DNA from 3 places in the Caldanaerobius fijiensis DSM 17918 genome. Region 3 is predicted to be linked to each of the others. Evidence: a T-box and tRNA genes for the amino acid it is inferred to sense, from the RefSeq annotation. Region 3 holds a T-box; the other regions hold tRNA genes.

The links. The T-box of region 3 lies ahead of BUB87_RS00595 (valine--tRNA ligase). A T-box ahead of a tRNA ligase gene usually reads a tRNA of that ligase, here a tRNA-Val.
Region 1: it encodes a tRNA-Val, which carries the amino acid that the T-box ahead of BUB87_RS00595 (valine--tRNA ligase) is inferred to sense. The anticodon was not compared.
Region 2: it encodes a tRNA-Val, which carries the amino acid that the T-box ahead of BUB87_RS00595 (valine--tRNA ligase) is inferred to sense. The anticodon was not compared.

What each region holds. Positions count from the first base shown of each region.
Region 1 is NZ_FQVH01000002.1:14,984-18,171, forward strand. It holds gene BUB87_RS01390 (aconitate hydratase) at 1-1,380, shown strand, start outside; tRNA gene BUB87_RS01395 (tRNA-Val) at 1,480-1,553, shown strand; gene BUB87_RS01400 (nucleoside kinase) at 1,774-3,188, shown strand, end outside.
Region 2 is NZ_FQVH01000011.1:42,059-45,246, forward strand. It holds gene queG (tRNA epoxyqueuosine(34) reductase QueG) at 1-770, opposite strand, end outside; gene BUB87_RS06205 (hypothetical protein) at 865-1,062, opposite strand; tRNA gene BUB87_RS06210 (tRNA-Val) at 1,300-1,373, shown strand; gene BUB87_RS06215 (ferredoxin) at 1,506-1,694, shown strand; gene BUB87_RS06220 (solute carrier family 23 protein) at 1,724-3,022, opposite strand; gene BUB87_RS06225 (TlpA family protein disulfide reductase) at 3,111-3,188, opposite strand, start outside.
Region 3 is NZ_FQVH01000001.1:119,097-122,284, forward strand. It holds gene BUB87_RS00595 (valine--tRNA ligase) at 1-1,720, opposite strand, end outside; T-box leader at 1,813-1,995, opposite strand; gene BUB87_RS00600 (Uma2 family endonuclease) at 2,075-2,653, opposite strand; gene BUB87_RS00605 (class I SAM-dependent methyltransferase) at 2,713-3,188, opposite strand, start outside.

The DNA.
Region 1 (3,188 bases), on a different contig from region 3:
GTAAAAGGCGGTGTAGGTAAGATCATCGAGTATTCCGGTGATGGCATAAAAACTCTGACCGTTCCAGAAAGAGCTACTATTGCCAATATGGGAGCTGAGCTGGGAGCGACTACATCTGTCTTCCCTAGCGATGAGATTACAAGAGATTTCTTAAATGCGCAGGGTAGACTGAAAGATTGGAAACTTATAGAAGCTGATGAGGATGCTGAATACGATGAAGTGATAGATATATATCTCGATAAATTAGAGCCGTTAATAGCGCAACCTCACAGCCCCGATAATGTGGTAAAAGTAAAAGAATTAGAAGGATTAAAAGTAGATCAGGTGGCAATTGGCAGCTGTACAAATTCATCATATATGGATATGATGAAAGTTGCAGCAATACTAAAGGGAAAGACAGTGCATCCTGATGTTTCACTGGTTATTTCGCCTGGGTCCAGACAAGTATTTCAGATGCTGGCAAAAAACGGCGCTCTCGCAGATATGGTAGCTGCAGGTGCTAGAATATTGGAATGCGCGTGTGGACCGTGTATAGGTATGGGGCAGGCCCCAGCTACCAATGCGGTGTCTATAAGGACCTTCAATAGGAATTTTGAAGGCAGGAGTGGTACAAAGAGCGCTAAAGTATATCTTGCCAGTCCTGAGGTGGCTGCTACTGCTGCGATATATGGATGTATAAAAGATCCAAGGATATGGGGCAAAGAGATTCAGATCAGGTTACCTGAAAGATTTGAAATTAATGATAATATGATTATTCCACCGTCTGAAAATCCGGACGAAGTAGAAGTGGTAAGAGGTCCCAATATCAAACCGTTCCCATCTCATGAGCCATTGTCTGAAAAGCTGGAAGGTGAAGTATTATTAAAAGTAGGTGATAACATAACAACAGACCACATAATGCCTTCCAATGCCAGGTTGTTGCCCTTCAGGTCAAATATACCTAAACTTTCAGAACATTGCTTTGAAGGAGTAGATCCTGATTTCTCAAAGCGTGCAAAAGAAAAAGGCGGAGGTTTTATCGTTGGTGGCGCAAATTATGGCCAGGGATCTAGCCGTGAACATGCAGCGTTAGTGCCTTTGTATCTTGGTATCAAATTTGTACTGGCAAAATCTTTTGCCAGAATACACAAAGCCAATTTGATAAACAACGGGATACTTCCTTTGACCTTTGTAAATGAAGAGGATTATGATGAGATATCACAGGGTGACGTCCTGGTATTAGATGATGCTGTTGCACAGGTGAGATCAAAGGATAATATAGTTATAAAGAATATAACTAAAGGAAAAGAGATAATTGCCAATTTAGATGTATCTGATAGAAATAGAGAGCTTTTGATTGCAGGTGGGCTTCTTAATTATACGTCGCTTTCTAACAGATAAAAACCAGGTTTCCCTTTTATGGCATGCAGAATGCATGCCTGCATTTTTTTCTTGACAATGTTGATTGTAGTGTATATAATATAACTTGTCAGGAGGGATGGGGTTATAGCCCAGCTGGTTAGAGCGCCACGTTGACATCGTGGAGGTCACAGGTTCGAGCCCTGTTAACCCCACACGCATTACAAAAGGATTCCGGCACTTTGTTTAGGTGTCGGATTTTTTATTTGCTGTTTGAATATAATTTTATTTTAACTTGTTCGGGTTATAGCATTGTATTGATGTAAGGGACTTCCATACGGAGTTTCTAGATGATATAATGGTATAACATAATGCAAATGAATGTTTTTTTGTTTATGTTCTCCATATAATAATGTGAGTAAAGGAGGTATAAGGTTGAAAACTGTTAATGTTAAATTTGGAAATAAAAATTATGAATGCACAGAAGGTACCAGGCTTATGGATTTTTTTAAAGAGAATGATCAATCTTATGATATGATCATAGCTGGTCTCGTAGATAACAAGCTGGTTGATTTGAACTACAGAATACATAGGGATTGTACTGTAAAAGCGGTGGACATACGAAGCGAAGAGGGAATGAAGGTATACAGGAGAAGCATGAGCTTTGTTTTTATAAAGGCTGTACATGAAATCTATCCCCATGCCAGGGTTACAATAGAGCATTCTCTGGGGAAAGGCCTGTACTGTGAGATACACAAAGAGCGCTCATTGACTAGAGGTGACGTGGAGCTTATTAAACAGAAAATGCAAGAGATTGTTTCTAAAAATTTGCCTTTTGAGAGAATAAAGGTGTCTATAGAAGAGGCTGCAGACATTTTTAACAGGCAGGGTCAACCTGAAAAGGTAAAATTGCTTAAGTACAGTACGGAAGATAGGATGTACCTGTATAGACTTGACGGTTATTGCGACTATTTTTACGGTATTCTGGCGCCTTATACTGGATATTTAAAAGTATTTGATCTCAAATTTTATTTGCCAGGTGTGATAATACTGTTTCCTGATGTCTCTGATCCGCAAAAGGTGGCACAGTTTGTAGATCAACACAAGCTTGCCGCCATATATCAGGAGACTGAAAAATGGGGCAGGATAATGAAGGTTGATTATGTGTCCTCTTTAAATGAGCTCGTGGAGTCAGGGGATATAAAAGAGATAATAAGAATTGCAGAAGCGTTGCATGAAAAGAAAATTGCGCAGATAGCTGATATGATAAACAAAAATCGCGATAATGTAAGGCTTATATTGATAGCGGGTCCGTCTTCTTCTGGCAAAACCACCTTTGCTCAAAGACTGTATATCCAGTTAAGGGTTAATGGATTAAGGCCTATATCCATTTCTCTAGATGATTACTTTTTGCCGTCGGAAAAAGTACCGCGGGATGAAGATGGTAAATACGACTTTGAAGACATTGAAGCCCTTGACCTGGAATTGTTCAATGAACAATTAACTCAGCTGATACAGGGAGAAGAGGTGATTTTACCTAAATATGATTTCACTATTGGGGCAAGAGCACCTCAGGGCAGAAGAGTTAAAATCGATGCCGATCAACCTGTGATCATCGAAGGAATTCATGGCTTAAATGAAAGGTTGACAGCAGCCATACCCAAGGATCGAAAATTTAAGATATACATAAGTGCGTTAACTCAATTAAATTTAGACGATCACAATAGGATACCTACCACTGATTCAAGGCTTGTAAGGCGTATTGTGAGAGACTATATGTTCAGAGCTACTGATGCTGAAAAAACTCTTGAAATGTGGAACTCTGTTAGGCGCGGAGAAGAGAAGAATAT
Region 2 (3,188 bases), on a different contig from region 3:
TGTGGAATAAACTCGTTTTTATTTGTATATTTAGCTCTCTTGTTTACAGGGCACACCTCCTGGCATGTATCGCAACCATATATCCTCATACCCATTTTATCCTTTATATCATCAGGAAGAATGCCTTTTTTAACAGTATTATACGATAGACACCTATTTGCATTAAGGGTATAAGGTGAAACCAGAGCACCGGTCGGACATGCTTTTAAGCAAAGATCGCAATCCCCACATCGACTCTCAACAGGAGAATCCGGTGGCAATTCTAATTCGGTTAGGATTTCCCCTAAAAATATCCATGAACCGTATTCGTCATTTATGATACTACAATTTTTGCCATACCAACCAATTCCTGCTCTATAAGCGACCATCCTATCAACGAGAGGCCCTGTATCTACCATATATATACTCTTTACATTATACATCTTTTCAATATATTTTACAAGTTTTAACATCATATCACTCATTACCTTGTGGTAGTCTTTGCCGTATGCACTTCTGGATATAATGGCATAGCCCCTTTGGGGAACATATTTTATAGGTATATTATAACTTAAGCCCAGCGCAATAATGCTTTTTGCCGTATTAAGAGACAACCGGGGTGTAACTCTCTTTTTTATATCCTTTTCTTCAAGACCAGACAGGTATCCTTCCGCTTTTCTCTGGTACAAGATCTCTGCATTAAAGGCTTCCGCTGTAGTAAACCCCACTAAATCAAAACCAAGGCTATAAGCAAAATTCTTTATTTCGTCTTTAATCTCTACACTATCCATATAATCCATCCCGTCCATTTATTACATTAAAAATGCTGCAACTTCAGCGTGAACTACAAGTAATATTATATCACAAAGAAATAAAAGAGAGCAGTTAAGCCCTCTTTTGTTTCCTCTCTATTTTATTAAATTCAAGCATTTTCTTTACCATATTTATCTTATTTTCCTCATTACCCGATTCTTCATCACTACTCTCATCATAGTCATATATCACATCTTGCTCTATAAATTGCTTCTTTTCATATGTAACATCATCTTCCATATCCTGTTTAAGAAATCTTTTCCTGTGCATAGTTTTTCCCCTCCATTCTTTTGCCTAACTCTAAATAAATCGGTCGTTTAATTAAAAAATCTTCATAGTATTTCAAATTAAACATTGAAGCTTTGTCTATATTATTGCTTGATCTCTAAATAATATGTATACGGAGTTTTTATAAATGCTAATTACATTCAAATTACCAATTTAAGTTAAAAGAAATTATGTATTGACATATACCATCAATGTGCTATAATATGATATGTAATTTATGGGGTTATAGCTCAGCTGGTTAGAGCGCTACGCTCACATCGTAGAGGTCACAGGTTCGAGTCCTGTTAACCCCATTTATTTTATTTTAAAAGCTAAAACCATATCTTGACAAATGCGATTATATAACATATAATACTTTAAAAAGCTTTTAAAATGGTTTAAGCTATATTTAAGCTTTAAGCTATAATTAACTGAGGAGGGTTATAATGAAAGTAACTGTAGATCAAGACCTCTGCATTGGCTGTGGAGCTTGCATTGATACATGCCCAGAGGTTTTCGATTGGAATGATGATGGAATGGCTCAGGTTATTGTGGACGAAGTTCCCGAGGATGTAGAGGAGCTTGCCCGTCAGGCTTTAGATGATTGCCCTGTTGAGGCTATAAAAGAGGAATAAAAAAAATGCCGATTTCAATCGGCATTTTTTTATTCCTCTTTCTTTCTTATATTCTCTTCTGGATAAGATATTTCCAGCGACGGGTACTTCTTTTCTCCCTTCTCTTCCTCATTCGTCGATTTCGGTAGCAGAAGATTGAGAAGTATGCCTATAATTGTAGCTGGCCCAACGCCTTGAAATACCAGATTCCCTATATTAAACTTTATTCCGCCGACTCCCAGTGTAAATATAATTGAGGCTATGAGCAAATTCCTCGTATCCGAAAAATCTATTTTATTGTCTATAAGCGTCCTCAAACCGGCAGCAGCTATCATACCAAATAATATTATGGTTATTCCACCCATTACAGGTTTTGGAATAACTTCTATCGCAGCTCCTATTTTCTGGACAAAGCTCAATAGAATAGCTATTACAGCAGCCCCTTCTATAACAGCAGAACTATACACTTTTGTTATAGCTAAAACTCCTATATTCTCTCCATATGTGGTGCTGGGAGGTCCTCCAAATAATGCCGCCACCGCCGTTGCAAGACCATTACCCAAAAAGACGGTGTGTATGCCAGGCTTTTTAATAAGGTCTCTCTCTACGATATTGCCTATTACAAGGACATGTCCCAAATCTTCTACCATAGAGACAATAGCCAGCGGCGCAATCAACGAAACAGCTCCCCATACCAGCTCAGGGCTATGACCTGACAGGAAATTAAATTTAGGTAATGCTATCCATGCTGCCTCCCTTACAGGTTTAAAATTCACAATACCTATCAACATGGCAAATACATATCCGCACATGGTGCCCAGCAAAATAGGTATTATCTTTAAAAAACCTCTGCCAAAAATAGCAAATATAATTATAAACAAAGCTGTAACCGCTGCAACCAGAACATTTTCCTGAGCTTGCTGAACAGCTACCGGTGCCAGGCTCAAACCTATTATCATGACCACAGGTCCTACTACCACTGGCGGCAAAATTTTGTCAATCCAGTCTACTCCGGTAATACTTATGATGATGTATACCAGCACATACAAAAGACCCGCCGCTAACATACCCGTATATGCACCTTTTAAGCCAAATTCTTTTGTCGCAACAATGATAGGTGTAATAAAAGCAAACGACGACCCAAGGTATGCCGGAACATAACCCCTTGTAACCAGATGAAATATAAGTGTGCCGAGTCCTGAAGTAAAAAGGGTCACTGATGGGTCCAGTCCAGTCAATAAAGGTACGAGAACAGTTGCCCCAAACATAGCAAAAACATGCTGTAAGGATAACGGCACAAATTCCCTTACTGGCGGTACTTCTTTGATATCGTAGACTTTTTTACTCAAAAGAATTCCTCCTTTTTAGCCTCACCGGGCTAATTTAAAGTCATCTACAGCATTATAACATTAATACATGAAACTTGTCCACGAAATTTTATTTCAAAGCGTTATAATATTGACTTATCTCGTCATGAGTCATAGCGCCGTTGGCAACCGCTCTTATAATGCCTTT
Region 3 (3,188 bases):
AATTGCGGCTGGCTTCCACCCTCTCATAGCTGAAGCGCATATCATTGCCCGGAGAATTATTAGTAGCCAGGGTAAACCTTAGTGTATCTGCCCCATACTTATCTATCACATCAATTGGATCTATGCCATTACCCAGAGATTTGCTCATCTTTCTTCCTTGTTCATCTCTTACTAATCCGTGAATAAAAACGTACTCAAAGGGCGGTTTCCCCATAAACTCCAAACCCATGAATATCATCCTGGCCACCCAGAAGAATATAATATCATAACCTGTTACCAGCACATTGGTTGGATAGAAATACCTGAGATCATCAGTATTTTCAGGCCATCCAAGAGTAGAAAAAGGCCACAGAGCAGAACTGAACCATGTGTCCAGCACATCTTCATCTTGATGTATATCCTGACTGCCACAGTTTTCACAGGCTTTTGGATCGTCTATGGACACAGTAGTATGACCACAGACATCACAATACCATGCAGGTATCCTATGGCCCCACCATAGCTGCCTCGATATGCACCAATCTTTAATGTTTTCAAGCCAGTTTATGTATATCTTAGAAAATCTCTCAGGCACAAACTTTACCTGACCGTTTTTAACTACTTCAAGTGCAGGTTCTGCCAATGGCTTCATAGACACAAACCATTGTTTAGATACCAATGGTTCTACAACTGTATGGCATCTATAACAATGTCCCACATTGTGTACATGATCTTCTACCTTCACCAGATAACCTTCATGCTCCAGTATCTCTATGATTTTCTTCCTTGCCTCATATCTATCCATACCAGCAAACTGGCCTGTGATCTCTGTCATGCGGCCGTTATCATCAATGACTTTTATAGCTTCCAGGCCGTGCCGCAAGCCTACTTCAAAGTCATTAGGATCGTGAGCAGGAGTTATCTTAACTGCTCCTGTACCAAACTCTTTTTCCACGTATTCATCAGAAATCAGCGGTATCTCCCTACCCACTATAGGCAATATCAGTACTTTACCTATAAGGCCTTTATACCTTTCATCGTCAGGATGTACCGCCACCGCTGTGTCTCCCAGCATGGTTTCAGGCCTGGTAGTGGCCACCGTAACATATCCCGATCCATCCTTAAAAGGATACCTGATATGCCAAAGATGCCCTTTTTCTTCCTCATATTCTACCTCTGCATCGGAAAGAGCCGTATTACAATCAGGGCACCAGTTTATTATCCTGTCACCCCTGTATATCAGCCCTTTCTTATATAATCGATAGAATACCTCTCTTACTGCACGGGAACAGCGCTCATCCATAGTAAATCTGACCCGTGTCCAATCACAGGAGCTGCCCAGCCTCTTTAACTGCTCCAGAATTCTGCCACCGTATTTTTCTTTCCACTTCCATGCCCTCTCTAAAAACTTCTCTCTGCCCAGATCATACTTGCTAAGCCCTTCCTCTCTTAATTGTTCTACAATTTTAACTTCTGTAGCTATGCTGGCATGATCTGTTCCTGGCAACCACAATACATTATAGCCCTGCATTCGTTTCCACCTTACAATGATATCCTGTAAGGTGTTATCAATAGCATGGCCCATGTGCAAATATCCGGTAATATTTGGTGGTGGCATGACGATGGTAAAAGGCTCTTTCTTTTCATCTATATGGGCAACAAAATAACCTTTATCCAGCCAATTTTTATACAATCTGGCTTCAAAATCTGAAGGATCATAGGTTTTTGGCAATTCTTTCATATGCAATACCTCCGTAATTATATGTTCAATGCTTTTTGTGTAAGGTTTAGTACAAACCTGATTTAATGTAAATTATTAAAAAAAGCCTTCGCATTAAGGGCGAAAGGCTCCGCGGTACCACCTTATTTCCGTTCAGGCACTCTTTAGCAATAACGGGCATACCCGAAAAGCTCCTGAGCTACCTTCAGCGGCCGTTCTTAAGAAAGCCTTTCAGCCTGCGAGCTTTCCTCTCTTTTAAGCCGATACCGCCTACTCCTCTCATTCATCGCCGTTAACCTTTTTATTTTATATAATATACCAGATACCGAACAAATGTCAATACGATTAATTCTTAATTATACGATTAATTCTTAATTATTCCTCAAAAACTTTTTTTAAACATATAATTAAATCCTCAAATATTCCCACCTTAACATTATCTTCTTTAGAGTATATTTCAGGCCTGCCATATTTTTTATTTTCATTTAATTTATACACCATAACAATTTCATCTATTGGATGGACAATCCAATACTCTTTAACCTGTTTCTTTTCATACAAAGACAACTTTTTGATATAGTCCATAAAAGCTGTAGAAGGTGAAACAATTTCCATAATCAAATCCGGGCTCCCCTTGCATCCTCTATCATCCAGTTTTGATTTATCACATATTACAGTTATATCCGGTTGAACCACGTCTTTTACTTTTTCATCGTCCTCACCTTCTTCAGCCAGTCGCACATCAAATGGTGATCCATAAACCTTGCACGGTTTATCAAGCAAATAATTTGATATCTGTCTCAACAGTTCTACCTGAACTTCCTGATGTCTCCTGGATGGAGCCACACTCATATATGCTGTTCCGTCAATTAACTCCCATCTTTCATCTTCCGGCCATTTCACATAGTCGGCATACGTGTAATTCCCGTTTATTATTTTTAATGGCTCTGCCATTCGGCATCACTTCCTTTTTTACTGCTCTCCTCTATTTTATAATATTTTTATTTCTTATTTTAAACGGGTTTTTTCAATTCTATTAACCTTATATAGCCTGTTCCCTGATAATTCTCATCATTTTCAAAACTAATCAATTCAAAAGATGTATCCTCCAATTCACTTTTTAATTCTCCCTCAGTAAACCATCGAACATAACCTTCTCCTAATGGAAAATTATCACCTTGTTCAAGAATCTTAAAATTAGCAGCAGGACTCATATAAAAATATTCATCCTTTGACTCTTCAATAAAATCATCGGGTACGATATATTGTGTTATCAGGCAAGTCCCTCCGGATTTCAGTATACGGTACAATTCTTGTAAATACTGATGCCGTAAATCCCTTGTTGGAATATAACAAAGCACCTTAAATGCAATGAGAGCATCAAACTCATTATCTCGAAAAGGCAATGTGAGGCCATCTACCAACCTGTAATTTATATTCAACCCCTTTTTTTCTGTCTCTTTAGATGCAATATTTAAAAGCTCTTCAC